Regions from separate parts of the Caballeronia sp. LZ008 genome, predicted to be linked through region 2. Evidence: predicted binding sites of a transcription regulator. Region 2 holds the regulator's gene; the other holds the start of a gene.

Region 1 (3,413 bases), 170 kb from region 2:
CGTCGTGAGCGCGGTCAACCGCTCCGGGCGCGTCGTGGACAACCTGCGGCAAGACGAAGCCGTGGAAGCGTGATGGGCGGCGCGCGTGGCTATTCGAGCGCCACGCGCGTCGCCTGCAGGGCGAGCAGCTGCCATTGGCCTTCGGTCTGCACATGGACGGCGGTGTAGGCGATCGGAAACAGCAGCGCGCCGTTCTTCGATTCCATCTCGATCAGCGCACGGCCGGACACGAGGCACGTATCGCGGCCGGCGGGCAGCACATCCTGCGACTGAATTTCGATCTGCCGATAGCGGCGGCGGCCCGCGGTGATCGCGTCGATGAACTGGCGCTTCGTCTCCCGCTTGCCGTTCGTGTGGACGTAGCTGACGTTCTCGGCCAGCAGCGCGTCCAGCGCCGGGCCGTCGCCCTCGACCATGGCACGGAAGCGATCGCGCTCGAGGCCGCGGATGGCCTCAATGGTTTTTGCCGGCATCTGTCGATTCCCCTTGTGTCGAGGAACCGATGCGCCGGCGCCTCGTCAGAAGTTGTATTGCAGATATAGCTGGCTGAAATTTATACCAGGATTCGGCTCTTTGATACCGCCGTTCGACAGATGCTGAAAGCGAAATCCCGCTTGATAGCTCTGCTTCGACCCGAAGATCATGCCGACGCCCACCATGTCCGCGAACTGGAACGCCGACCCGACGCTGAAATCCTCGGTGATGCGCGTGTGCGAGAGCAGCCGCACGCCGACGCCCGCCTCGATGAACGGCCGGAAGTAGCCCGAGCTCTTCACGAAGCGCAGCACTGGCGTAATGCCGAATTCCCATATGTTCGGATGCACGGCGTTGTCCTCGGTCGTGTGCCAGTAGGACACGTGACCTTCGCCGATGAGCGTGAAGTGAAAACCGCCGATCTCCCACCAGGTGAGGCCCGGATCCCAGGACAGGCCGAGATCGGCCTTCTTGATGTCGTGGTCGGCGACGCCGCCGGCGATCTGGACACCGAATCGGTCGGCATGAGCCGCCGCCGACGCGAGACCCAATGCAGTACAAACCGCCACGCGCACTAGCGGGCGGGGCCACGAACTCTTGTTTTTATGCATTTGCACCCCAATTTGCTCGGATAGCGGGTGTGTTTCGTAAATTGCTGTCGCTTGGCGATTCTAGTGACGTTTTAAAACATTTGCAGAAATCGCATCAGCGCGCCCCCGTTCGTAGAATTTCTGATCGCGACAGTGGGCAAGTAAGGTAAATCATGCGAAAACGTTTCAGCCTCCGGTAGTTTCTTCCGCTGCTCGCGCAACAGTCCGTCCTATTGAACCCGCAAATTCGATAGTTTTTGTGGGAACTCCCACATTCCCCTCTGCTCTAACACTTAGCACTCGATGGACTGGAGTGCTAATATCGTGTCTGACTTGCCGCGGTCGTTAAGCGGCACGTGAATTGTTGATAAGGAGCTTATGAGCGTGACCAATGCGATGACCCTTCCGAATGTTGTGAGCTCGGCACCTGCCAAGGCATCTTCGGCAGGCGCGCTGACGTACGCACAGTCGTCGATGCTGACCGGCCAGATCGGCAACATCGATTCATACATACAAGCAGTGAACCGTATTCCGATGCTTTCGCAGGCGGAGGAACGACAGTACGCCACCGAATTCCGCGAGCAGGGCAACCTGAACGCCGCGCGCCAGCTGGTGCTTTCGCACCTGCGCCTCGTCGTGTCGATCGCCCGTAACTATCTCGGTTACGGCTTGCCGCACGCCGACCTGATCCAGGAAGGCAACATCGGTCTGATGAAAGCGGTGAAGCGCTTCGACCCAGAGCAAAACGTGCGCCTGGTGTCGTATGCGATGCACTGGATCAAGGCCGAGATTCACGAGTACATCCTGCGCAACTGGCGCATGGTGAAGGTCGCGACGACCAAGGCGCAGCGCAAGCTGTTCTTCAATCTGCGCAGCCACAAGACCAGCCATTCGGCGTTCACGCCGGACGAGATCGAAGGTCTCGCGAGCGAGCTGAACGTAAAGCGCGAGGAAGTCGCGGAGATGGAAACGCGCTTGTCGGGCGGCGATATCGCGCTCGAAGGCCAGGTCGAGGATGGCGAGGAAGCGTACGCGCCCATCGCCTATCTGGCCGACTCGCACAACGAGCCGACTAACGTCATCGCCGCGCGGCAGCACGACAGGCTGCAAAGCGACGGCCTCGCCGATGCACTCGAATCGCTCGACGAACGCAGCCGCCGCATCATCAAGGCGCGCTGGCTCGACGTGCAGGACGACGGCTCGGGCGGCAAGACGCTGCATGAACTGGCTGACGAGTTCGGCGTCTCGGCGGAGCGCATTCGCCAGATCGAGGCGAGCGCGATGAAGAAGATGCGCTCGGCGTTGCATGACTACGCGTAACAATTGACTGTGCCATTGCAGAAATTGCAAAGCCCGCCGTCGACGAGACGGCGGGCTTTTTCTTTGGCACTTCGCTGAAAACACAAACGGCGCCCGCGGGCGCCGTTTGTTATCGAGCTTCGATTACCGCTTCAGGCAGGCATCGGTGCAGCGCCGCCGCCGTTGCCGGACAAGCGCGTGGACAGTTGCGCCGCATAGCGCTGCGCCGCCGCGCCCACGACGATGTGGAACGTATCCGCCGACACCCACGCCACATCCAGCGACGACAAACGCTGACGATCCACCGACGACGGATCGCGCACGACCACGCGCAGGCGCGTCTGCGCAACCGCGTCGAGCGATACCACGTTGGTCGCGCCGCCGAACACCGCGAGCCAGCGGAACGGGTCCGGATCGAGCGGGCCGGGCGTCTGGTCGCCGCTCACCGCTGCCGCGACCGGTTGCGCCGGCGTCGACGATGCGGGCGTTGCGCCGCGCGTCGACGAATGTTCGAGTTCGCTGCGGATTTCATCGGCGATCAGATCGGCTTCCGGCCCGATGATCACCTGGACGTTGGTCGCGCCGCGCTTCAACACGCCGCGCGCGCCGATGCTCTTCAACTGCGGCTCCGACACCTTCTCCGAATCCACGACCGACAGACGCAGACGCGTCGTGCAGGCATCGACGAGCGTCAGATTCGATGCGCCGCCGAGCGCCGCGACGTACTTCGCAGCGCGCGTGTTCGACACGGCTGCTGCCGCGCCGGGCACGGGCGGAATCAGGCCGCCATCGACGGTTTGGGCCACGTCGGTTTCGGCGTCGGTCGTGGCCGGCTCGCGGCCCGGTGTCGCCATGTTGAACTTGCGGATAAAGAAGCGGAACAGGCCGTAATAGATGACGAAGTACACCGCACCGACCACGAGCGCCAGCCAGCCGCGCTGCGACAGACCGTAGTTCAGCACGTAGTCGATCGCGCCCGCCGAGAACGTGAAGCCCAGATGGATGCCGAGCGCCGAGCAGATGGCGAGCGACAGGCCCGTCAGCACTGCG
Region 2 (3,413 bases):
CAGTTGCAGCTCGCGGTCGCGATTCTGGGCGGTCTCGACGGCTTGCTGCGCGTCGCGCATCGCTCGCCACGCACGATTCACCGCGCCGGCCGTGTCGAGCAACTGCGCGTGCGTGTCGAAGAGTTCGCGTTGCGCGTCCGGTCGCATCAACAATTGATGCGCGTGCTGGCCGTGGATATCGACGAGCATTTCGCCGACTTCGCGCAACTGCGCGAGCGTCGCGGGCGTGCCATTGATGAACGCTCGCGAGCGGCCGCCCGAATCGATCACCCGCCGCAGCATGACCGAATCGGCGTCCTGCGTGAGCGCGTGTTCGTCCAGCCAGCGCACGACGAGCGGATGCGTCGAAAATTCGGCGGTGATGTCGGCGCGCGCCTGACCGGCGCGCACGACGCTCGCGTCGCCGCGCGCGCCGAGCGTGAGCGCGAGGGCGTCGATGAGGATCGACTTGCCCGCGCCGGTTTCACCCGAAAAGACCGTGAAGCCTGGATCGAAATCGATATCCAGCGTGGCGACGATGACGAAATCTCGAATGGAAAGATGACGGAGCATGGACGCTTCGGGGAAGGAAGTTCTGGCAGATCAGAGAGCGGACGAATCCTGCGACGGATGCTCGTTCCAGTGCAGCTTCTTGCGCAGCGTGGCGTACGTGCTGTAGCCGACCGGATGCAGCACCGGCACCGTATGCTTCGAGCGCCGCACTTCAATCGCGTCGTTCAGTTCGACGGCGGTGAACGACTGCATGTCGAAGTTCACGTTGACGTCGCGACCGCCGATGATCTGAATGGTCACTTTCGAATCGTCGGGCAGCACGATCGGCCGGTTCGACAGCGAATGCGGCGCGATCGGCACGAGCACGAAGCCCTGCAATTGCGGATGCAGGATCGGCCCCGCCGACGACAGCGCGTAGGCGGTCGAGCCGGTCGGCGTCGCGACGATCAGTCCGTCGGAACGCTGGTTGTACATGAAGTGGCCGTCCACCGACACGCGCAGCTCCGCCATGCCGGAGAAGCCGCTGCGATTCACCACGACGTCGTTGAACGCGAGCGCGTGGTAGATCGGCTTGTCGTTGCGCACGATGCGCGCTTCGAGCAGGCTGCGTTCCTCGCGCTCGAACTGGCCGGCGAGCATTTGCGGGACGATTTCCTGCATCGCCTTGAGCGGAATGTCGGTGATGAAGCCGAGCCGGCCATGATTCACGCCGATGAGCGGTGTTTTATACGGCGCGAGCTGCCGTCCGATGCCGAGCATCGTGCCGTCGCCGCCGAGCACGATTGCAACGTCCGCGCGCGCGCCCATCTCCGCGATGGAGAGCGCCGGGAACTCCGTCACGCCGACGTCCTTCGCGGTGCCCGCCTCGAAGACGACCTCGAAGCCCTGGCTCCTGAGGAGATCGGCGAGCGATCTCAGCGGCGCCTCGATGCCCGGCGTGTTGGTGCGCCCCACGAGGGCGACGGTCTTGAATTGGCCAATTTCCATGCCGGCATTACACCATAGTCAGAGAGCGAAAAGAACCGTGGGCGATGGCCGCCGGGCGCGCCGCGACGAGACCGTGCGGCATGACGCGGGCAGGCTCGCCGTTTGTCGCTAGAATGGAGCGGACGTTGAATGCCGACCACCCGGCGCGGCTCGCCGCTATCCGACACGTTGAGCTAAAATTTCCCCATGCTAGACCCACGTGCACAAACCCTCCTCAAAACGTTGATCGAGCGCTACATCGCCGAAGGTCAGCCGGTCGGTTCGCGCACGTTATCACGTCATTCCGGCCTCGAACTGAGCCCCGCGACCATCCGCAACGTCATGTCGGATCTCGAAGACCTCGGGCTGGTCGCGAGCCCGCATACGTCGGCGGGACGCATTCCCACGCCGCGCGGCTACCGGCTCTTCGTCGACACGATGCTGACTGTAGAAGCACCGCAAGACGAGGCCATGACCACCGCGGTCAAGACTCGCCTGCAAGGCGAGGAGCCGCAGAAGATCGTCGCGGCGGCGGCGAGCGTGCTGTCCAATCTGTCTTCGTTCGCGGGCGTCGTGCTCACGCCGCGCCGGAGCCACATGTTCAAGCAGATCGAGTTCATGCGGCTGTCGGACAAGCGCATTCTGCTCATCATCGTGACGCCCGAAGGCGACGTGCAGAACCGCATGATGGCCACGCAACGCGACTATTCGCCTTCGCAACTTGTAGAAGCCTCCAATTACATCAACGCGCATTTCGCGGGCCTGTCCTTCGACGAAGTACGCCGCCGTTTGCGCGAGGAAATCGACCAGTTGCGCGGCGACATGACCGCGCTCATGCAGGCGGCCGTGGTCGCGAGCACCGCCGAGACGGACCCCACTGACACCGTGCTGATTTCCGGCGAGCGCAACCTGCTCGAAGTGGCGGACCTTTCGTCCGACATGGCGCGGCTGCGCAAGCTTTTCGATTTGTTCGACCAAAAGACGAGCCTCCTGCAATTGCTGGATGTATCGAGTCACGCGCAAGGCGTGCAGATTTTCATCGGCGGAGAAAGCAATCTCGTGCCGATCGAGGAAATGAGCGTCGTGACGGCGCCATACGAGGTCAACGGGAAGATCGTCGGCACGCTCGGCGTGATCGGCCCGACGCGCATGGCGTACAACCGCGTGATTCCGATCGTCGATATCACCGCGCGTTTGCTGTCGATGTCGCTCAGTCATCAGTGACGCCATCTTGGCGCGCCGCGAAAGAGCGCGCCACTAGGCCGTTCGGCCAATGATGCGTCCGGAAACGCGCCGCTATAATGGTCCTCAACTTTTCCGACGACCATCTTCAGGCTCGCTTCCCTTATGCGTTTCGACCTCGAGTTGCCCTCGCAGCCCAGCGCTTCGCATCGCGTCGCGGTGCTGCTGATCAATCTCGGCACGCCGGACGCGCCCACGCCGCGGGCGGTGCGCAAGTATCTGGCGCAATTCCTGTCCGATCCGCGCGTCGTCGAAATTCCGTCATTCGTGTGGCAATTCATTCTGCGCGGCCTGATCCTGCCGTTTCGCGGGCGCGCATCGGCGAAGAAGTACGCGCAAGTGTGGATGCCCGAAGGCTCGCCGCTGCGCGTGCATACGGAAAAGCAGGTCGACGGCTTGCGGCGGCTCTTCGCGGCGAACGACTATCACGTCATCGTCGACTATGCGATGCGCTACGGCACGCCGGGCATCGGCGCGATGCTCAATCAGCTGAAGCTCGAAGGCGCCGACCGCATTCTCCTGTTGCCGATGTATCCGCAATACTCGTCGTCCACGACGGCCACCGCGTTCGATGACGCGTTCGCCGCGCTCAAGCGCGTGCGCAATCAGCCGGAAATCCGCACGATCCGCCATTACGCCGATCATCCGGCGTATATCGCGGCGCTCGCGGAGCAGGTGCGCGACTATTGGCGGCATCACGGCCAGCCGGATTT

Evidence for each region. The regulator HrcA, encoded in region 2, represses chaperone genes, less so after heat shock. The targets are predictions, from matches to a motif close to TTAGCACTCNNNNNNNNNGAGTGCTAA.
Region 1: the regulator HrcA is predicted to act here: its motif matches at 1,358-1,384, upstream of rpoH (RNA polymerase sigma factor RpoH).

What each region holds. Positions count from the first base shown of each region.
Region 1 is NZ_JARUXK010000001.1:201,076-204,488, reverse strand. Features, by position in the region: gene leuA (2-isopropylmalate synthase) at 1-73, shown strand, start outside; gene QCE49_RS01035 (nuclear transport factor 2 family protein) at 90-473, opposite strand; gene QCE49_RS01030 (acyloxyacyl hydrolase) at 519-1,085, opposite strand; gene rpoH (RNA polymerase sigma factor RpoH) at 1,449-2,384, shown strand; gene nagE (N-acetylglucosamine-specific PTS transporter subunit IIBC) at 2,516-3,413, opposite strand, start outside.
Region 2 is NZ_JARUXK010000001.1:371,489-374,901, forward strand. Features, by position in the region: gene recN (DNA repair protein RecN) at 1-552, opposite strand, end outside; gene QCE49_RS01790 (NAD kinase) at 583-1,479, opposite strand; gene hrcA (heat-inducible transcriptional repressor HrcA) at 1,666-2,682, shown strand; gene hemH (ferrochelatase) at 2,806-3,413, shown strand, end outside.